Regions from separate parts of the Streptomyces ovatisporus genome, predicted to be linked through region 2. Evidence: predicted binding sites of a transcription regulator. Region 2 holds the regulator's gene; the other holds the start of a gene.
The links. The regulator HspR, encoded in region 2, represses chaperone genes until heat shock. The targets are predictions, from matches to a motif close to TTGAGNNNNNNNNNCTCAA.
Positions count from the first base shown of each region.

Region 1: the regulator HspR is predicted to act here: its motif matches at 5,636-5,654, upstream of dnaK (molecular chaperone DnaK).

Region 1 covers NZ_JBHSFH010000013.1:24,741-35,263, reverse strand. The annotation lists gene ACFPA8_RS21435 (DNA-binding protein NsdB) at 1-499, shown strand, start outside; gene ACFPA8_RS21430 (glycoside hydrolase family 15 protein) at 580-2,802, opposite strand; gene dnaK (molecular chaperone DnaK) at 3,577-5,487, opposite strand; gene ACFPA8_RS21420 (PP2C family protein-serine/threonine phosphatase) at 5,742-7,283, opposite strand; gene ACFPA8_RS21415 (HEAT repeat domain-containing protein) at 7,592-9,052, shown strand; gene ACFPA8_RS21410 (hypothetical protein) at 9,178-10,523, shown strand, end outside.
Region 2 covers NZ_JBHSFH010000007.1:720,351-730,873, reverse strand. The annotation lists gene ACFPA8_RS17050 (TetR/AcrR family transcriptional regulator) at 1-89, opposite strand, end outside; gene ACFPA8_RS17045 (alpha/beta fold hydrolase) at 205-1,044, shown strand; gene clpB (ATP-dependent chaperone ClpB) at 1,212-3,821, opposite strand; gene ACFPA8_RS17035 (pyridoxamine 5'-phosphate oxidase family protein) at 3,956-4,375, shown strand; gene ACFPA8_RS17030 (trypsin-like serine peptidase) at 4,478-5,290, opposite strand; gene ACFPA8_RS17025 (VOC family protein) at 5,475-5,828, shown strand; gene ACFPA8_RS17020 (heat shock protein transcriptional repressor HspR) at 5,913-6,368, opposite strand; gene dnaJ (molecular chaperone DnaJ) at 6,370-7,569, opposite strand; gene grpE (nucleotide exchange factor GrpE) at 7,663-8,403, opposite strand; gene dnaK (molecular chaperone DnaK) at 8,400-10,271, opposite strand.

The sequences.
Region 1 (10,523 bases), on a different contig from region 2:
GGAGATGCGGCGCACCCTGGGGGAGGCGGAGGAGCTCTTCGCGTCCGACAACGGCGATGTGCCGCCGCCCAGTTGGATGCAGATGTTCGACGAGGCGGATCTGCACGGCATGGAGGCGCTGGCCTACCGTACGCTCGCCGATCACGAACCGGCCGCGGCGGGCGTGGCGGAGCGCCATGCCAGGCAGGCCCTGCGACTGAGAGCGGACGAGCGGCAGCGCTCGAAGATCTTCGACTGGATCTCCCTGTCCTCGGCCTACTTCATCGCCGGCGAACCCGAACAGGCCGAGCGCTACGCACGGCTCGCCCTCGTGAGCATCGGCGAGAACTCCTCCCACCGCACCTGGGACCGGCTGCGCGAGATGTACCGGCTGACGGGCCGGTACACCGGACACGCGGGCATCGCGGACCTCAGGGAGGAGATCCAGCTGGCGATGCCGAGGCACCACAAGCAGACGGCTCCCCGGCTGTCCGGCACCCCCGGTCTGCGCAACATCTGAGCAGACCGGGGCAGACCGGGGCAGGCCGGGAACGGGCCGGGGAGCCTGGAAGCCGGGGACGAGCCCTCCTGGCTGTGCGCTCAGCGGCGCACGTAGCGCTCGGCGACCACCGACGGGAACTCCACCGGCGCACCGCGCTCGAGCGACCGCGCAAGACGCAGGTACTGCGCGTGCGTCCATGCCAGAGGCGTGGCCGACGCGGTGCCAGTGCCCGGCTTCTCGCGGGGCGCCGGCGGCCTCGTGTCCCAGACCTGTTCCGGCAGCATCAGTGTCTCGCCGGCCGTGCGGGCCATGTCGCGCAGCCGGCCTGCCGCCGAGTGCCGGTCGCCGCAGAGCAGTTCGTACTCCCCGCGCTCACCGGCGAAGATCGGCCACAGTCGCCCGTGGGTGGTCTTCACCTCGGGACGGTTGACGGTCCACTGCTCACCATTGGGCTGCTCGCCGTAACCGTCGCCGGAGTACCGGTACCAGTGGCGGCCGGAGGGTGTGTCGACGGCGAGCTTCCGGTCCACCACGGCGAGGGAGTTGCGGATCACCGGGTCGTCGGCGGGCTTGACTCCCAGCCGTACGAGCTCCAGGAAGCCCGCGTCCACGACGGTGCGCTGGTCCACGGGGGTCTCGATGTTGTTGCCGAGTTCGTACTCCACACCGGAGTCCGGCTTCCCGTTCTTGGTGAGCCGCAGGTAGTAGGGCTCGTCCGAGTCCGGGCCCTTGGTGGTGACGGTCCACTTCTCGACCGACTCCTGCCATTTGTCGGCCGCCTTCAGGTACTTGGCGGCCTTGCCTCCCTGTCCGCCCCGCTCCAGCAGGTCCGCGAGGCAGACGAGTCCGGCGATCACGGAGGCGATCGTGGAGGGCGAGTAGCCCGACTGCTCCTCCCAGCGCTCCTGCTGGCTGTAGGGCGCCTCGTAGCCCTCCTCGCTCGTGAAGCCGAGGATGAAGTCGCCTCCGCGGGCGAGGCGTTCGAGTGTGCCGGCGTCGTGACGGTCCAGCAGCCAGGCCAGCAGCATGGGGGCCGCTGTCTCGTCGAGCTGGATGCTCGTCCAGAAGGGCTCGCCGTCGACCTTGCAGTTCTGCGGCCAGTGCCCGTCGGGACGCTGCGTCCTGAGCATGTAGTCCAGGGCCCGGCCCGCCGCGGCGTGGTCGCCGGCGGCGAGGAGACCGGTGCCTATCTGGTACTGGTCGCGCGGCCACACCAGGTGGTACGGGCCCGTCTCCGGGACGACGTGCCGGGAGCCGAAGTCCCAGGGCATGGAGGGGGAGGCGATGAACGCACCCGGGTTCTTCTTGTCCTCGCCGGCCGCCAGCGTCACGACGGACGCCGTCCAGAGCGCCCGGTCCGACGGCGTGCGCAGAGAGCCGGGGGGCTGGGGGAGCCCCGCGAGGTAGGAGGTCCAGCCCGTGTCGTACGCGTGCGCGGCGGCGTGGAAGCCGGCCCTCAGGGAGCGCCGCGCCGTCCTGACGGCGTCGTCGGCCTTCTCCCCGAGGCCCAGCACCACGGTCTGCCGGGTCCGGGCGCAGCCGTCCAGCCGCAGCCGTCCGAGCTGCACGACGTTGCCCGGTCCGGCGGTGGCGTAGTGGTGCTTCAACCGGCCGTCGTTCTCCGAGAGTTCGCTCCAGCCGTCGTTCACGCCGAGATAGCCGACGGTGGACTCGGCGAAGCCGTCCTGGGCGAGCAGTGCGCTCGCCGCGTGCTTGTCCTCGGCGACGAGCGCGCCGTCCTGCGGGAACGCGCTGTCGTTGTTGCCGTCACCGGAGAGCGAGGGGTCGTGCAGCACGTACACCTGCAGCGGTGTGCCGGTCCGGGAGCGGACCTCGACGTCGATGACGACGCTGGAACGCTCCGGGTCCGTGACGTACTGCGTCACGGCGCTCCAGCCCTCGCCCTGGCTGGTCTGCCGGTAGCGCGGTGCGCCGCCGTGACCGATCAGTTCCGTGCGGGTGTCGGCCTGGCCGACCCGCTGGACGAAGGTCTTGCCGTCGGTGACGACGAGTTCCGTGTGACGGCTGGCAGGGGTGCTCAGATCGGGGTAGTACGTCTCGCTCATCCTGCCGCCCTGCAGGGTGAACCACACGAGGCTCCGCTCTGTGCGGGCGGTGCCGAAACCCACCTTGTCGGCCGGGTCGAAACGTGCGTCCTTGCCCGGGCCTCCCGGTGCCTCACCGGCCGTCTCCGCCACGTCGGAGCGCGCACCGGACATCCCGGTGGCGCCGGCGCTGCCGGCGAGCGGGACGGGCGCGGCGATCGCCGACGCGCCGACCAGAGCGGCTCTGAGGAAGTTCCGACGGGAGTTCGTAGGCACGCATCCTCCAGGTGAGGCGTGGAATCGAGCCATCTCAGGGCCCGTACAGGTGAGTTCACCATGTGAAGTCGTCCGCCCGGACGACCACCGCATGAGTGAGCGAAAGCCTTGCCTCGGAAGACCTCTGCGTCAAGAGAGGCTTGTGTGACTCCAAAGTATGAACGCACACGGGGGGTTCGGGTGAAGTGCGCTTCATGTCCCGCTCTGCGGTGCGCAGTTGTGGGCGCCGACGAGGCCGGTGGCCGGACGGGTGGACCGCGCCGTCGTACCCGGCACGGCCGGTCGGCGCCCCCGGGATGTCCCGGGATGTGCAACTCCCCTGCGGGAAGCGGCACTCGGCGCTGCGGCGGGCATGTCCCGCCGCAGCGCCCGTCCTCTCCTCGTTCCGCGGAAGCGGACCTTGATCACTCCTTGCCCTGGCCCTCCTTCTTCGCGAGACGGCGGCGCTGCCTGGCGGTCGGCTCCCTGCGTCCGGTCTGCCGGTGGTAGACCTCTCTGCGCTCCTGGTTCGTCATGGCTCTCGCACCCTTTCGAGGGACGGGTACGCCGTGATCTCCCGGGGCGGGCGCGGCGTACAACCGCCTGCGGGCGCAGCGGCCGGACGGTTCCGGTCCCCGGACCGGGGTTCGGAGAAACCGGCTCCGTCCGGCGCCGCCCGGCGGCAGGAGCGGCGGGTGACACGGACGACCTGCGCCCAAACGCTTCCATTCCGGTGCGGGCGCACGTCCCGGCCCGCTCGGGCGCACCATCCGGTGCCGGGCGCCGGCCGGAGGCTCACGCTGCGCCGCCCTTCTCCTCTCCCTTCTCGTCTCCCTTCTCGTCGTCGACGATCTCGGCGTCCACGACGTCCTCCTCCGGTCCGGCACCGCCGGCCCCGGGAGGCCCCGCACCCTCTTCCGTCCCGCCACCGGCGGCAGCACCGGCTGCGCCGCCGGCCTGGGCGCCGCCGTACATCGCCTGGCCCAGCTTCTGGCTGACGGCGGCGACCCGCTCGCTCGCATGGCGGATGGCCGCGGTGTCCTCGCCCTTGAGCTTCTCCTTCAGGTCCGCGACCGCGTCCTCCACCTCCGACCTGACGTCGCCCGGGACCTTGTCCTCGTTCTCCTTGAGGAAGTCGTCCGTCGTGTAGACGAGTTGCTCCGCCTGGTTGCGGGTCTCCGCGTCCTCGCGCCGGCGGCGGTCCTCGTCGGCGTACTGCTCCGCCTCGCGCATCATGCGGTCGATCTCTTCCTTCGGGAGGCTGGACCCGCCTGTGACCTGCATCTTCTGTTCCTTGCCCGTGCCCTGGTCGCGGGCGGAGACGTGCATGATCCCGTTGGCGTCGATGTCGAAGGCGACCTCGATCTGGGGCACGTTGCGGGGCGCCGGCGGCAGTCCCGTCAGCTCGAAGGAGCCGAGCTTCTTGTTGTACGCCGCGATCTCGCGCTCACCCTGGAAGACCTGGACGGTCACCGACGGCTGGTTGTCCTCGGCCGTGGTGAAGACCTCCGAACGCCTCGTCGGGATCGTCGTGTTGCGCTCGATCAGCCTGGTCATGACGCCGCCCTTGGTCTCGATGCCCAGAGACAGCGGTGTGACGTCCAGCAGCAGCACGTCCTTGACCTCGCCCTTGATCACACCGGCCTGGAGCGCGGCTCCGATGGCGACGACCTCGTCCGGGTTGACGCCCTTGTGCGGCTCCTTGCCGGTGAGGTCCTTCACCAGGCCGGTGACGGCGGGCATCCGTGTCGAGCCGCCGACCAGGATCACGTGGTCGATCCGGGACACCTCGATGCCGGCGTCCTTCACCGCCGCGTGGAAGGGCTCCTTGCAGCGCTCCAGCAGATCCGCCGTGAGCTGTTCGAACTGGGCGCGCGTGAGCTTCTCGTCCAGGTGCAGCGGGCCCTCGTCGGTCGCCGTGATGTACGGCAGGTTCACGGTCGTCTCGGTTGCGGACGAAAGCTCGATCTTCGCCTTCTCGGCCGCCTCACGGAGCCGCTGCACCGCCATTCTGTCCTTGGACAGGTCGATGCCGTGCCCGTTCTTGAACTGCTTCACCAGGTGATCGACGACCCGCTGGTCCCAGTCGTCGCCGCCGAGCCGGGTGTCGCCGGAGGTCGACTTCACCTCGACCAGTCCTTCGCCGATCTCCAGGAGCGAGACGTCGAAGGTGCCGCCCCCCAGGTCGAAGACCAGGACCGTGTGGTCGTCCTCCTTGTCCAGTCCGTAGGCGAGAGCCGCGGACGTCGGCTCGTTGATGATCCGCAGGACGTTCAGCCCCGCGATCTCACCGGCCTCCTTGGTGGATGTGCGCTGGGAGTCGTTGAAGTACGCCGGCACGGTGACGACCGCCTCGGTGACGTCCTCTCCCAGGTACGCCTCGGCGTCCCGCTTGAGCTTCTGCAGCACCCTGGCGGAGATCTCCTGCGCCGTGAAGCGGTTGCCGTCCACGTCGCCGGACTCCGGGAAGCGCCAGTCCGCGTCCCCCGCGTGCCGTTTCACCGACCGTGCCGTGCGGTCCACGTTCGTCACGGCCTGCCGCTTGGCGACCTCGCCGACGAGTACCTCTCCGCCCTTGGCGAAGGCCACCACGGACGGGGTCGTCCTGGCTCCTTCGGCGTTCGGGATGACGGTGGGTTCACCACCCTCGAGGACGGAGACCACGGAATTGGTCGTCCCCAGGTCGATTCCGACTGCTCGGGCCACCTCGACTCACCTCTTCTCCGCAGTCGCCGGCTCGTACACGTCGGCGACAGGGCCCCGAAGCAGCAGGCGAACCAGCCGGGCCACCTCGGACCGGCCTGCCGCCCCGCCACCGCAAGGCCGACAAATGCCTACACATCCTGCATAAAAGTTGAGCCGGTCGGTGTCAAGTGCCCATCGGGTCACTCTTCGGAGGGGCGGCTGCCGGGCCGCCGACGCCGCACTGCGCGGTCCCGGTGGCGGGTCCGAGCCTGGCGTCAGCCGCTGACGCGTGCGACGAGCACGCAGGCGTCGTCCTGGCCTTCACGGTCGCCGAACTCCTCGACGACGGCACGCACGCACTCCTGTGCCGTACGGGCCTCGGCGAACCGGCCGGCGAGGGAGAGCAGCCGCTCCGAACCTCCGTCCTGCGCGTTCCCGCCGGGCAGCACGGGTGCGGGCCCGGGCCCGGACCCGGACCCGGACCCGGAAGATCCGCCGTCCTGCGGGGTGAGTCCGTCGGTGTGCAGCACCAGCAGGTCGCCCGCCTCCAGCACTTCGGTGTGCTGGCCGTACGCCGCACCCGAGGTCGCGCCCAGCAGCACGCCCTCCGGGGGCTGCAGCACGCGGCCCTCGCCCCTGCGGAAGAGCAGCGGTGCGGGATGCCCGGCCTGCGACCACGTCAGAGTGCGGTCTGCGGGCTGGTAGCGGCAGCACACCGCGCTGCCCAGGGCCGGCTGGGCCGCGGAGTCGAGCAGCTGGTTGAGGTGCCCCATCAGCGTGCCGGGCTCCACACCCGCCACCGCCATGCCGCGGACGGCGCCGAGCAGCATGGCCATCCCCGACGTGGCGGCGACCCCGTGGCCGGTGAGGTCGCCCGCGGACAACAGCGTGGCGCCGTCGGGCAGTTCGAGCGCGTCGTACCAGTCGCCCCCGATCAGGGCACTCGTCGCGGACGGAAGGTAGTGCGAGGCGATGTCGAGGGCGCCGCCCGTGTGCCCGTCCGAACGGGGGAAGCGCTGGGAGCCCCGCCACGGCGGCAGCACCGACTCCTGCAGCTCGACCGCGATCCGCCGTTCGGCCTGCGCCGCGTGCCGTTCGTGGTGCACCGTCTCGCGCGTCTCCACCACGGCGAGTTCGCTCCGGCGCAGCTCGCTGACGTCCCGGACGACCGCCCACATGGCGGCGGTTCCGCCCTGGTCGTCGAGGACGGGTTCGCCGAGCAGGTGCAGCGTGCGTACGTCACCGTCCGGCCGCATGATGCGGAACTCCCGGTCGATGGGCCGGCTGTCCACCAGGCAGTCCGTCACTGCCGCGGCGAGCAGCGGCTGGTCGTCGGGCAGCACCCACGAGGGAAGTTCGTCCAGGGAGAGCGGGCCCTCGGCCGGGGAGCGTCCGAAGATGGCGTACAGCTCCCCGGACCAGGAGACCTCGTCGGTCAGCAGGTTCCACTCGGCGCTGCCGGACCGCGCCGGTAACCGGCGGGAGCGCGCGGCCCCCGCGGCGGCGGTCTCACCCTCCGCGGCACGGGCATCGCCGGGCGCACCGTCCGTATGGTGCGCGTCTGCGGCCGGGGACCCCGCGCGGAGCTGCCCGAGGTGTTCGCCGAGGCCGTCGAGATGGCGGGCGGCGAGATCGCACAGGGCCCGCCTCCAGCGCGACGTGGGATCCCCCGCCTCCTCCCCGTCCTCGTCCGCCGCGCTCGAGCGGACGGCGTCGATCCCGCCGCGCAGCCGGCGCGCCTGCGTGATGAGCGCGTCCAGCGTGCCGCGCTCGGGCGGCTGGGACGCCGGGCGGTCCGCATCGAGGTGGGAGGGCATGCGTTCTCTCCGATACGGGATGAGGGCTCGGTTACGACTGTTGCACAGGCTGCGACCGGCCGTAAGTGGTTTTGCCATACCCGATCCGGTGGTGCTGCGGGCATTTGTCCGCGCCCTCCTGGCAGTTGGGACCCGCGGAGCACTCCGGGCACACCGCGGAAGGGCCGATTCCCGGTAGGCTCCCGACGCCGGACGCGCGCATTCCACGTCGCTGGGGAACCCAGGAGTAGAACCACGCGCACCGGCAAGGATGCTGGTCAACGGAAATCCCGTTGCCAGTCGAAGACCCCGCACCGGATGCTGACCTCATGTTCGTCGAGCCCGTCGATTCAGACATAGCGCCCAGCGGTACGCTGCTCGGCCTCCTGCAGCGAGGCCGTGGCGACGGCACGCTGCACGCCTTGGCGGCGCCACGTGCCGAAGCTCTCGCCGCACTCCGGCAGTGCGTACTCCACGACCCACGGCGCGACTGGCAGATCGAACACCGTTCGCTCTACTACGCACGGCTGCACATGGAGCTGGACGCCTCCCTCGACGACATCGAGGAGCACCTCTTCCACCCCGACGACCAGCTGACGGCCGAGGGGGAGGCCGAGGTGCGCACGGGGCTGGCGCTGTCCGTGCTGGGCCACCTCGCCTCCTACCGGGACACCGGCGCGCTGGAGCTGCTGCGGCGCTACGCCACGGCCGGCGCCAACTGGCAGTGGGCACTGGACGAACTCGCGGTGCGCGACGACGACGAGGGGCTTCGCGCGCTCGGCCCCGCCGTACTGACGCGCTTTCCGGAGACCCGTCAGGGCGACATGGAGCTGGCCGCGTCGGCCCGCGACGCCTTCGAGCCGCGGCCCTGGCGCCTGTGGGCGGAGGACTCCGCACGTCCCGGCCAGGCCGAGCGGCTGCTGCGCGTGCGGGAACAGGGCTGTTTCGACCGCTGGCAGCGGCAGATGCACGGTTCGGGCCCCCGTCCGGGCTGGAGCGTCCGCGCAGTCCTCGACTGGGCGCAGGAGGGCCACGACCAGCATCCGCGCGTCGCGCGCGAATCGGCCGCGGCCCGCTGTCTGGCGGCCGTCGCCGGCCCCGAGGACCGTGCCGAACTCCTCGCCGCCGCCCGCGGCCCGCGGGAAGCGGCCCGCGCCGCCGCGCTGCGGCACCTGGCCGAGCGGGGCGACGCCGATGCTCTCGCGTTGATCGAAGAGGCCGCCGCCGACCCCGGCGAACTCGTGTCCCGGGCCGCGCTGTGCTCCTTCGCGCGGATGCGCAGCACCGCGGCGATCGTCCGTGCCAGGCAGTGGGCGGCCGCCCCCGAGGGCACGCTGCCCGGCGGCCTTCAGACCGTGGCCGCCGAGATGCTCGCCTGCTGCGGAGGCGCACAGGACGCCGAAGCGGTGCTCCGCGCCCTGCGCCGCACCGTCCGGCAGGAAGGGCCCGACAGCGACGCGCTGTGGCCGCTGGTCGACGGCGTGGGCCGGCTGGGTGTCGGCTGTGCCGCGCCCGTACTGCGGCACGTCTACCGTGAGACGGCCTCCTCGCAGCTGCGGGGCCGCGCGGCCGCCGCGCTCGCCCTCACCGACCCCTCCTTCGCGGCGGGCTTCGCGGTGGAGTGCCTGTGGGACTGCGAGGAGACCACGCGCGCCCTGGCCGCCGAGTACGCCGCGACAGGGGACGAACGGGTCGTCGAACGCCTGCGGCGGCTCGCGGCCGATCCCGCCGAGGAGGCCGGGGTGCAGAGCGCCGTACGCGGCAGGCTCAGCCCGGACGCGGGGCGCTGAGGCCGCGGCGGGGGTGACTCCCGGCGCCGGACGTGTCGGGGCGCCGGCCTTCGGCCCGCCGGGATGTAACGCCACATCAGGGGCCGTTTCGGGCGTTGTCGGTGTGACGGCATAGTGTGTCCGTCGTGACTGAGCACGCCCCGCCGATCATCCCGTCCCCGGCTCCCGGCCCAGCGGCCGACGAGGGCCTGGCGCGGCGGCTGCGGGCCCTGGCCTGCACCGCTCCGCTGCACGACCTGGACGTCCGCAAGGCCAACCTCGCGGGGGAGTACAGCACTTACGCCATGTCGGAGGTCGCCCTGAGCGCCATCGACGTCGTCACCCTCCAGATGGACTTCGACACCGGAGCCGACCACGAGGACGTCGTGGCCCGGCTGTTGCCCCGCATCGCCGCCCAGGCCCCCGGCCGCCCGGCCGCAGAGCACGAGCGGGTCGCCCGCTGGGTGCTGGAGAACCTGGTGAACGTGGGCAGTGTCGACCGCGGATTCCGGGCCGTCTACGGCACGTTCGGGCCGGACGGCGCCTACGTACGCCGTGACTACGACTTCAAGCTCATCGAAGAGGTCCCCGGGCCAGGCGGAAGCGTCTATCTGCGCACCACCGACGAAGCGGTCAACGTGCTGGTCGGTGCCCTCGACACCGACGTGACCAGCGCCCAGATCGCCGCCGAGGTCAAGCTGGAGGTCCTCATCAGCCGCGGCCGCCTCGCGGACGCCCAACTCGCCGCCGAGCAGGCCCGGTACCGCACGGTGCAGTACGCCGAGACGCTCCGCCGCACGCTGGAGGCCACCCGGCGCGACGTGCGAGCCGTCGACTGGCTGCGCACTGTCCCGGACATGATCAGCGAAGCGCTGGATCACGTCGCGGACCGCTACCGCCACGAGAACGCGATCCTGACCAACATCCGCCGTGCCCGCGACGAGGCGGCGTCCGAGCGCGGCCCCGACCACAAGCGCCGCGCCGCCGAACTCGTCGACATCGTCAAGGACTGCATCCGCCGTCACACCCAGCTCCAGTCCCGCTTGCTGGCGGCGGGGCCGCTCTTCCGCGCCGAGCAGGACCGTCAGGCATTCGCACCGCCCGCCGCACGCGCGGGCCTCGATCTGTACGGTCAACTGCTGGCCCCGCTGCTGCCGTTGCCGCTGGAGGGGGCCGGCCGGGTCACCGACGCCTTCTTCTCCCACGGCACCGGGCTGCGCACCCCCGGAGCGGTCCGGGTGGGGGACCTGGTCGACCTGCTCCTCACGCCTCCCGCCCCCCGCGAGCACCTCGGCGCCGAGATGCCGGAGCCGGACCTGATCGCCACCCCGGACGACAGCAGGTTCAGCGAGGAACAGCTGGAGCAGGCCATGGAGTTGCTGGAGCTGCCCGCCGACGCGCCGCGCCGGCTCTCCGGACTGCTCGCCGAGGCGAGGAGACAGGACCCCGGACTTCCCTACCTGGTCTCCCTCCTGGCGGTCCACGCGGCCAG
Region 2 (10,523 bases):
GTGTAGAAGCGCCGCGCCGCGGCGGCCAGGACACGCTCGCGGGCCGGCCGCCGCTTCCCGTCGCCCGTGGTCCGCTCCACCTGACTCATCACGCACCCCGATTGCACTAGGTAGACTGGTCTACCTAGTATAGCCCCGCGCGGTGGCTGACGGCGACCGCCGAACAGTGTTCCCCCGCGCCATCAGCAACCCCAGGGAGGCACCATGGCCCTCTTGACCGGCAACCTCATCGTCGACGGAGTACGCCTCGCCTACCGGGACCACGGCCAGGGCGAGCCCGTGGTCTTCATCCACGGCACGCCCTCGCACTCCTACGAGTGGCGCGACGTCGTACCGCACATCGAGGTGGCCGGCTTCCGTGCCGTCACCTACGACCTGCTGGGATACGGCCTCTCGGAGCGGCCCGTGGACCGCGACACGTCGGTCGCCGCCCAGACGGACCTCCTGGGACACCTGCTCGACGAGCTGGGCATCGGCCGGGCGAACATCGTCGCGCACGACATCGGCGGCGCCATCGGCCAGCGCTTCGCCCTCGCCCACCCCGAGCGGGTGCGGCGACTGATGATGATCGACTCGGTCAGTTACGACTCGTGGCCGTCCTCGACCTGGCGGAAGATCATCGACGAGAACCTCGACGACTTCATGAGCATGTCGCAGGACGCGTTCAACGACCTGCTGTCCCGTCAGCTAGAGATGACCGTCGCCGACGAGTCGCTCATGACCGCGGAGCTCCTCCAGGCATACCTGGCACCCCATCAGTCCCCGCTGGGCCGCGTCTCCTTCTTCGAGCACCAGGTGCGCCACTACGACGCGAAGTACACGGAGGAGATCAGCGACCGGCTCGGACGCCTGACCATGCCCGTCCGCATCATGTGGGGCGAGCGGGACCAGTGGCAGCCCCTCGAGTACGCGAAGCGGCTCAGCAGCCACATCCCCGGCGCCGATCTCGTCGTCGTCCCCGAGGCCGGCCACTTCCTCATGGAGGACGCCCCCGAGCGCGTCGTCCGCGAGATCGACGACTTCCTCACGGCCCCGCCGCAGTGACTGCGTACCGGCGGTCCACGGCACCGGCAGCGCACCCCGACGGGTCGGGAGGCCGCGGCGGGGGCTGACGCCCCGCACCGCCGCCTCCGCACGTGCCCCGTGCCCCGCACGTGTCCCGTGCCCCGCACGTGTCCCGCGCCCCGTCCGGGCTCACGCGCCGCCCTCGCTCACACTCCGCGCGCCGAGCCGACCACCAGGCCCCCGCCGTCCGGCGCGGCGTCCACCCGCACGGTGTCGCCGTCGAGCACCTCGCCGGAGAGGATCTCGCGGGCGAGCCGGTCGCCGATCGCTGTCTGCACGAGGCGGCGCAGCGGCCGTGCACCGTACGCCGGGTCGTTGCCCTCCCGCGCCAGCCACTCCAGTGCCTCCGGGGTGACCTCCAGCTCCAGCCGCCGCTCCGCGAGCCGCCGCCGCAGTCCGTCGATCTGCAGCGCGGCGATGCGGCTCAGCTCGTCCGTGCTCAGGGCCGAGAAGACGACCACGTCGTCCAGCCGGTTGAGGAACTCGGGCCGGAAGGACGAACGTACGGTGGCGAGCACCTTCTCCTTCTTCTCCTCCTCCTTCTCCAGAGGGTCCATCAGGTACTGGCTGCCCAGGTTGGAGGTGAGGACGAGGATGGCGTTGCGGAAGTCCACGGTGCGGCCCTGGCCGTCGGTGAGGCGCCCGTCGTCGAGGACCTGGAGCAGCACGTCGAAGACCTCGTGGTGCGCCTTCTCCACCTCGTCCAGGAGCACGACGGAGTACGGACGCCGCCGCACCGCCTCGGTCAGCTGGCCGCCCTCCTCGTAGCCGACGTAACCGGGGGGAGCCCCGACCAGCCGCGCCACCGAGTGCTTCTCGCCGTACTCGCTCATGTCGATGCGGACCATCGCCCGCTCGTCGTCGAAGAGGAACTCCGCGAGGGCCTTGGCCAGTTCGGTCTTCCCGACGCCGGTCGGGCCGAGGAAGAGGAAGGAGCCGGTGGGCCGGTCGGGGTCCGCGATGCCGGCCCGCGTGCGCCGGACGGCGTCGGAGACGGCCTTGACGGCTTCGCCCTGGCCGATGAGCCGCCTGCCCAGCTCCTCCTCCATGCGCAGCAGCTTCTGCGTCTCGCCCTCCAGCAGCCGCCCGGCGGGGATGCCGGTCCAGGAGGCGACGACGTCGGCGATGTCGTCCCTGCCGACCTCCTCCTTGACCATCGTCTCCCGCTCGGGCTGCGAAGCGGCCTCCTCCTCGGCAGCGGAGGCCTCCTCCAACTCCCTTTCCAGGCTGGGGATCTCGCCGTAGAGCAACTGCGAGGCCGCCTCGAAGTCCCCTTCGCGCTGGGCGCGTTCCGACTGCCCACGCAGTTCGTCGAGCTTCTCCTTCAGCTCACCGACGCGGTTGAGGCCCTGCTTCTCCTTCTCCCAGCGAGCGGTCAGACCCCGCAACTCCTCCTCGCGGTCGGCCAGTTCGAGACGCAGCCGCTCCAGGCGCTCGACGGAGCCGGGATCGGTCTCGTTGGCGAGGGCCATCTCCTCCATCTTCAGCCTGTCGACGGAGCGCTGGAGTTCGTCGATCTCGACGGGCGAGGAGTCGATCTCCATGCGCAGCCGGGACGCGGCCTCGTCGACGAGGTCGATCGCCTTGTCCGGCAGGAACCGGGAGGTGATGTAGCGGTCGGAGAGCGCGGCGGCGGCCACGAGAGCGCTGTCCGCGATCTGAACCTTGTGGTGTGCCTCGTACCGGCCCTTGAGCCCGCGCAGGATCGCGATGGAGTCCTCCACCGTGGGCTCCGCCACGAGCACCTGCTGGAAGCGGCGCTCCAGAGCGGCGTCCTTCTCGATCCGCTCGCGGTACTCGTCGAGCGTGGTGGCGCCGACCATCCGCAGCTCGCCGCGGGCGAGCATCGGCTTGAGCATGTTGCCCGCGTCCATGGCGGAGTCGCCGCCGGCGCCCGCACCGACGACCGTGTGCAGCTCGTCGATGAAGGTGATGATCTGGCCGTCGCTCTCCTTGATCTCCGACAGCACGGTCTTCAGACGTTCCTCGAACTCGCCGCGGTACTTCGCGCCTGCCACCATCGCGCCCAGGTCCAGCGCCCACAGCCGCTTGTCGCGCAGCGACTCGGGCACGTCGCCCTTGACGATCCGCTGTGCGAGCCCCTCCACGACCGCGGTCTTGCCGACGCCGGGCTCGCCGATGAGCACCGGGTTGTTCTTCGTACGCCGGGAGAGCACCTGCACGACGCGCCGGATCTCCTGGTCCCGCCCGATGACGGGGTCGAGCCTGCCCTCGCGGGCAGCGGCGGTGAAGTCGGTGCCGAACTTCTCCAGTGCCTTGTACGTGCCCTCCGGGTCGGGCGTCGTCACACGCCGGCTTCCGCGCACTGACTGGAACGCCTCCAGCAGCTTCTTGTCCGTGGCGCCGTTGTCCCGGAGCAGGTCGGCCGTGTGCCCGCCCTTGGCGGCGAGGGCGATCAGCAGGTGCTCGGTGGAGACGTACGCGTCGCCGAGGTCCTTGGCCCGCTGGGCGGCGTCGGCGATGACCGACAGCAGGGGACGGTCGGGCTGCGGCTTGCCGACCGTCGACCCCTTGACGCTGGGGAGCGCGGCGAGCAGCCGCTCGGCGCCCGAGCGGAGTGCGGCCTGATCGGCGTCGGCGGCGGCGAGCAGGTCGGACACGTTCTCGTTGTCCTCGCCCTGGAGCAGCGCGAGGAGCAGGTGGGCAGGGGTGATGTCGGGGTGTCCGTCCGTCACCGCACGGTCGTTCGCCCCACTGATCGCGTCACGGCTCTTGTTCGTCAGCTCGGCGTCCACTTGCGTGCGTGCCTCCTTCGTCTCGCTTCGTCTGCTCCGGCCCGGCCGGGCCGGTCCCGCCTTCCACTGAAGTCTTCAGCATCCAGCAAGTTGAGTCTATTCCACTCAACTATTGCCGCGTTACGTTCGTTCCCATGACGAGTACGTCCCCATCTCCCGCTCTCAACGTCCCCGAAGCCCTCGCGGCCTTCTGGCGCGAACGCCACTACTCCACGCTCACGACCCTCCGGCCCGGTGGCACCCCGCACGTGGTGCCCGTCAGCGTCACCTTCGAACCGGACACGGCAACGGCCCGCGTCGTCTCACGCCGCACCAGCAAGAAGGTGCGCAACATCGCCGAAGCGGGCGAGAAAGGCATGCGGGTCGCGCTCTGCCAGGTCGACGGCGGACGCTGGTCGACGCTGGAAGGCCGCGCCCGCATCCGTACGGAGGCGGACGTGGTCTCGGACGCCGAGCGCCGCTACGAGGAGCGCTACGGCCGCCGTCCCCGGCCCAACCCGGAGCGCGTACTGATCGAGATCGCCGTGGACCGCACGATGGGCCGGGGCATCTGACACGGCGCGGCACGGCAGGAGGCGCAGCAGCCAGGACGCGCCTCCTGCCGCCTCCTGCCAGGACGGGCGCCCGCCTCGGCGGCCGTGTGCTCCGGGGTTCCCTCAGCGGCCCCCGATCTCCTTCAGCACCGTCTTCGCCGACCTCGGGTAGGGCCGTCCCAGCAGCTCGTCGTCCGAGCCGACCGACGTGACCGCCACCAGCGTCCCCGCCCCCCGCGCCTTGTCGAAGTCCCGGAGCCACGGACCGCCGCTGACGCCCTGCGTCAGCCGGCACGGCTCGAGCGCCAGGGCTCCGACGTTGGCCGCCGCGATCTCGCCGCGCCCGTAGCGGTGGGCCTTCCCCGCGCAGTAGTTGAGCGTCTCCCCGTCGTACGGCGAGGTGACCGGGTAGCCGAGCGTGGCGGTGGTGCCGCCCGGAACCGGCTCCGTCTTCAGGGTGTTCGCACCGTGGACGTCCTGGATGGTGCGCCCGCCCCGCTTCTCCATCCGCAGGAACGCCCAGTCGTGCGGAAGGATCGTCTCCAGCTCCTTCTTCACGTTCCAGCCGGGTGCCGTCCGCCACGACTCCGCCTTCCAGCCCTTCGCGAGCACGGCCTTCGGGCCGCCCTCCCCCTCGTAACCGGGCTGGAAGTAGACCGCCTCCGGCTTCTGCGGACGCTCCGGGCTGGCGATGCAGTGGGCGGCGGTGGCCACCACACTGCCGCTCGGAGAGTCGACGACGGCGGCCGAGCAGGACTCGACCTGATTGCCCGACAGCTTCGCGACGAGCCTCCCCACCGTCTTGACGGTCCCGTGCGGCCACCGGCTCCCCTCGGAGGGCGGCGGGTAGGGCGTCGGCGCCCCGGCCGCCCCCATCACGGCCAGAGCGGTGGTGCATGTCACGAAAGCGGCGAGTGCCGCGCGCGTCGACGTCATGCCCCCACGCTCGGACCGACCCGCCGCTGCGGCCAACTGCACACACCCGGTCGGGTTACACCCGCATGTTCCGCGCCGTACCGCCGTACGTGTCGGGCAGGCTGCACGGCGGCCGTTGCACAGCACCGCCGCCTCCGGGGAAACCCGGTGTCAGGACGCCGCGTCCGGCATTACGCTCCCCGGCATGACCCTGGAGTGGGAACAAGTTCTGATCGACGCGGCGGACCCCGTCGCGCTGGGCTCCTGGTGGGCGGAGGCGCTGGGCTGGGTGGTGGTCGACGAATCCGCCGAGGAATACGAGATCCGGGAGACTCCCGACCGCCTCCCCGGGCTGCTCTTCGTGCTCGTCCCGGATGCCAAGGTCTCCAAGAACCGGCTGCATCTCGACTTCCGTCCCGACGACCAGGAGGCGGAGGTGGCCCGCCTCCTGGCGCACGGCGCCCGCCACGCGGACGTGGGCCAGGGCGAGGAGTCCTGGGTCGTCCTCGCGGACCCGGAGGGCAACGAGTTCTGCGTGCTGGGCCCGCGCCGCACGTGACGCCGGGCACCGCACCGGGCCCGGCAGGCCGAAGCCCCCTGCGCGCCGCACGCGCGAGGGGGCCGTCCCGGTCCGGGGGTGCGCTCAGTCGCGGCTCTTCTTGGGACGCCAGACGACCAGTGCGCCGGACTGCGGATGCACGTCCTGGTACGGCACCAGGTCACGCCGGTAGGAGGCGTGGACCTGCGCCTCGCGCTGCCGCATGGCCGCCGCTGCGCCCTCGACCGCCTGCTGGAGTTCGACGACACGGGACTTGAGCGCGGCGACCTGGTTCTCCAGTTCGATGATGCGCTTGATGCCCGCGAGGTTGATGCCCTCGTCCTGGCTCAACTCCTGCACCTGACGCAGCAGTTCGATGTCCCGCGCGGAGTACCGCCGGCCACGTCCGGCCGCCCGGTCCGGTGAGACGAGGCCGAGGCGGTCGTACTGGCGCAGCGTCTGCGGGTGCAGGCCCGAGAGCTGAGCAGCCACCGAGATGACGTACACCGGTGACTCGTCCGTCAGCTGATAAGGATTGCGTCGTCCGCCCCGGCCGTTCACCTCAGTCTCCCTTCGCGGCCTTGAACAGCTGGGCCCTCGGGTCCTCCGCTGCCGTCGCCTCGCGGTAGGACTCCAGGATGCCCTTCGCCTTGTCGCTCAAATCCTTGGGTACCGATACGTCGATGGTGACCAGCAGATCGCCGCGCGTCCCGTCCTTGCGGACTGCGCCCTTTCCGCGTGCCCGCATCGTACGGCCGCTCGGCGTTCCCGGCGGCAGTTTGAGCGTGACGGGCGGACCGCCGAGCGTCGGCACCTTGATCTCGCCGCCGAGCGCCGCCTCCGGGTAGGTGACGGGCACGGTCACCGTCAGGTTGTCGCCGCGGCGGCCGAAGACCGGATGCCGGTCGACGTGCACGATCACATAGAGGTCACCGGCCGGACCGCCCCGCTCGCCGGGTGCGCCCTTGCCGCGCAGCCTGATGCGCTGCCCGTCGCTGACGCCCGCGGGGATGCGGACCTGCATGGTGCGCGAACTCGTCGCCTTGCCGGACCCCTTGCACGTGTCGCACGGGTCCTGGGCGATCAGGCCGCGGCCCTTGCAGTCCAGGCACGGGTCGGTCAGCGAGAAGCCGCCACCCCCGCCGCGTGAGACCTGGCCGGTCCCGACGCAGGTGGGGCACACCCGGGGTGTGCCGTTCTTGTCGCCCGTGCCGGCGCACGCCTTGCACGCCGCGGACGACGACATGCGCAGCGGAACGGTGGCGCCGTCGACGGCCTCGGTGAAGCTGAGCGTCACCTCGGACTCGACGTCCTGACCCCGGCGGGGCTGCGTACGCGTACCGGCGCCGCCGCGGTTGAACAGACCGCCGAAGACGTCACCGAGACCGCCGCCGAAGCCGCCGGCGCCACCGGGACCGCCGGGGCCACCGCCCGGCTGGCCGCCCCCGAAGAGGTCGCTCAGGTCGAAGTTGAAACCGCCCGCGCCGCCGGGACCACCGGGCCCGCCGGTCCTGATCCCGCCGTTGCCGAACAGGGTGCGCGCCTCGTCGTACTCCTTGCGGCGCTTGGCGTCGCCCAGTACGTCGTACGCCTCCGAAGCGTTCTTGAAGCGCTCCTCGGCCTTGGCGTCGCCCCTGTTGGCGTCGGGGTGGTTCTCGCGTGCGAGCTTGCGGTAGGCCTTCTTGATCTCGGCCTCGGTGGCGTCCTTCGGGACGCCGAGAACCTTGTAGTAGTCCTTCTCGATGAAGTCCTTCGTACTCATCCGCGGCGTCCCTCCTCCCGCTCGGTACCCCGGTCGGAGACCGGCCCGCCGTCCGGGCCGGTCCCCCTGCCGATGGCCGGCTCGCTTCCGTGGTCAGCCCTGCTCGGGGCCACCGTTCTCCTCTTCGTCGGCGGGCTCCTCGCCTGCCGGGGCCTGAGCACCCGGCTGCGGCTCAGCGACACCGACCCTGGCGGGACGGATCGTACGCTCGCCGATGCGATACCCGGGCTGAAGGATCTGCACGCACGTCGTCTCCGTGACGTCGGGCGAGTACGAGTGCATCAGCGCCTCGTGCACAGTCGGGTCGAAGGGCTCCCCCTCCTTGCCGAACTGCATCAGACCCATCTTGGCGGCGACCATCTCCAGCGACTCGGCGACGGACTTGAATCCGCCGACGAGTTCGCCATGGTCCCGCGCACGGCCGATGTCGTCGAGCACGGGCAGCAGCTCCGTCAGCAGGTTCGCGACAGCGACCTCCTTGACGGCGGCGCGGTCCCGCTCGACGCGGCGGCGGTAGTTCTGGAACTCGGCCTGGAGACGCTGCAGATCCTGCGTGCGCTCGTGCAGCGCCGTGCGGGTCTGGTCCAGCTGGGCGGTCAGCGCCGCCTCCTGCGGGCCCAGGTCCGCGGCCTGGCCCTGGACCTGCCCCTGGAGCGGTTCCTGTCCGCCCTGGCCTTCCTGCTCGGTCTCGGTCACGTCCCCGGCCCCGTCCGCCGGGCCCCCCGCCTCGTCGGCGGGGGAAGCACCGGCGGCCTGCGCCGCAGCGTCATCGGGCTGTACGGCGTCGGTGGGGACGTCGGACTTCTGGTCGAAGCCCGGGGTCTCCTCCGTCACGCTGCACCATCCTTCGGCTTCTGCTCGTCGTCCACGATCTCGGCGTCCACGACGTCGTCGTCACCGTCGGCCTTGGCCCCGCCGCCCGCGGCGCCCTCGGCCCCGCCCTGCGCGCCGGCCTCACCCTGAGCGGCCTGCGCGTCGGCGTACATGGCCTGACCCAGCTTCTGGCTGGTCGCCGCGACCTTCTCGCTGGCCTCGCGGATCGCCGCGGTGTCCTCGCCCTTCAGCTTCTCCTTCAGCTCCTCGACGGCGGCCTCGACCTCGGTCTTGATCTCGCCGGGGACCTTCTCCTCGTTGTCCTGGAGGAACTTCTCCGTCGTGTAGACCAGCTGCTCGGCCTGGTTGCGCGTCTCGGCGGACTCGCGGCGCTTGGCGTCCTCGTCGGCGTACTGCTCGGCATCGCGCATCATGCGCTCGATGTCTTCCTTCGGCAGCGCCGAGCCGCCGGTGACGGTCATCCGCTGCTCCTTGCCCGTTCCGAGGTCCTTCGCGGAGACGTGCATGATGCCGTTCGCGTCGATGTCGAAGGTGACCTCGATCTGGGGGACGTTGCGCGGAGCGGGCGGCAGGCCCGTCAGCTCGAACATGCCGAGCTTCTTGTTGTACGCCGCGATCTCGCGCTCGCCCTGGAAGACCTGGATCTGCACCGACGGCTGGTTGTCCTCGGCCGTGGTGAAGGTCTCCGAGCGCTTCGTCGGGATCGTGGTGTTCCGCTCGATCAGCTTGGTCATGATGCCGCCCTTGGTCTCGATGCCGAGGGACAGCGGGGTGACGTCCAGCAGCAGGACGTCCTTGACCTCGCCCTTGAGCACACCGGCCTGGAGGCTGGCGCCGATGGCGACGACCTCGTCCGGGTTGACGCCCTTGTTCGCGTCCTTGCCGCCGGTCAGGTCGCGGACCAGCTCCGCGACGGCGGGCATACGGGTCGAGCCGCCGACGAGAACGACGTGGTCGATCTCGGACAGCTGGATGCCGGCGTCCTTGATGACGTTGTGGAACGGCGTCTTGCAGCGCTCCAGCAGGTCCTGGGTGAGCTGCTGGAACTGGGCGCGCGTGAGCTTCTCGTCCAGGTGCAGCGGGCCCTCGGCGGAAGCCGTGATGTAGGGCAGGTTGATGTTGGTCTCGGTGGAGCTGGACAGCTCGATCTTCGCCTTCTCCGCGGCCTCGCGGAGACGCTGGAGAGCCATCTTGTCCTTGCCGAGGTCCACGCCGTGGCCGGAGTGGAACTGCTTGACCAGGTGGTCGACGACGCGCTGGTCCCAGTCGTCACCGCCGAGGTGGTTGTCGCCGTTGGTGGCCTTCACCTCGACGACGCCGTCGCCGATCTCCAGCAGCGAGACGTCGAAAGTACCGCCACCGAGGTCGAAGACCAGGATCGTCTGGTCCTCCTTCTCGAGCCCGTAGGCGAGGGCGGCGGCGGTCGGCTCGTTGACGATGCGCAGCACGTTGAGGCCCGCGATCTCACCGGCCTCCTTGGTGGCCTGGCGCTCGGCGTCGTTGAAGTACGCCGGGACGGTGACGACCGCGTCCTCGACCTTCTCGCCGAGGTAGGCCTCCGCGTCCCGCTTCAGCTTCTGCAGGATGAAGGCGCTCATCTGCTGCGGATTGAAGTCCTTGCCGTCCAGGTTGATCTTCCAGTCGGTGCCCATGTGGCGCTTGACCGACCGGACCGTCCTGTCGACGTTGGTGACGGCCTGACGCTTGGCCACCTCGCCGACGAGCACCTCGCCGTTCTTCGCGAACGCCACGACGGACGGCGTGGTCCTGGCGCCCTCGGCGTTGGTGATGACGGTGGGCTCACCGCCTTCGAGAACACTGACGACGGAGTTCGTCGTGCCCAGGTCGATGCCGACCGCACGTGCCATTTCGGTTTCCTCCAGCTGATGTCTTGAGTGAAGCTGACTCAAGAGTGCACGGCGGAAGGGGGAACGTCAAACGCCTTGAGTGGAAGCGACTCAACTCTTATGCCGACTTTATGCGCACCCGACCACTGAACAGGCACGGAGAGGGGGCCGGGTAACGGCGAACCGGGGGACGAGCCGCACACCGCACTGACCGCGCGCCCCCGCGACGCAGATCACCGCGCGCCCGGGTACCAGCACCCCCGGGAAAGTGGG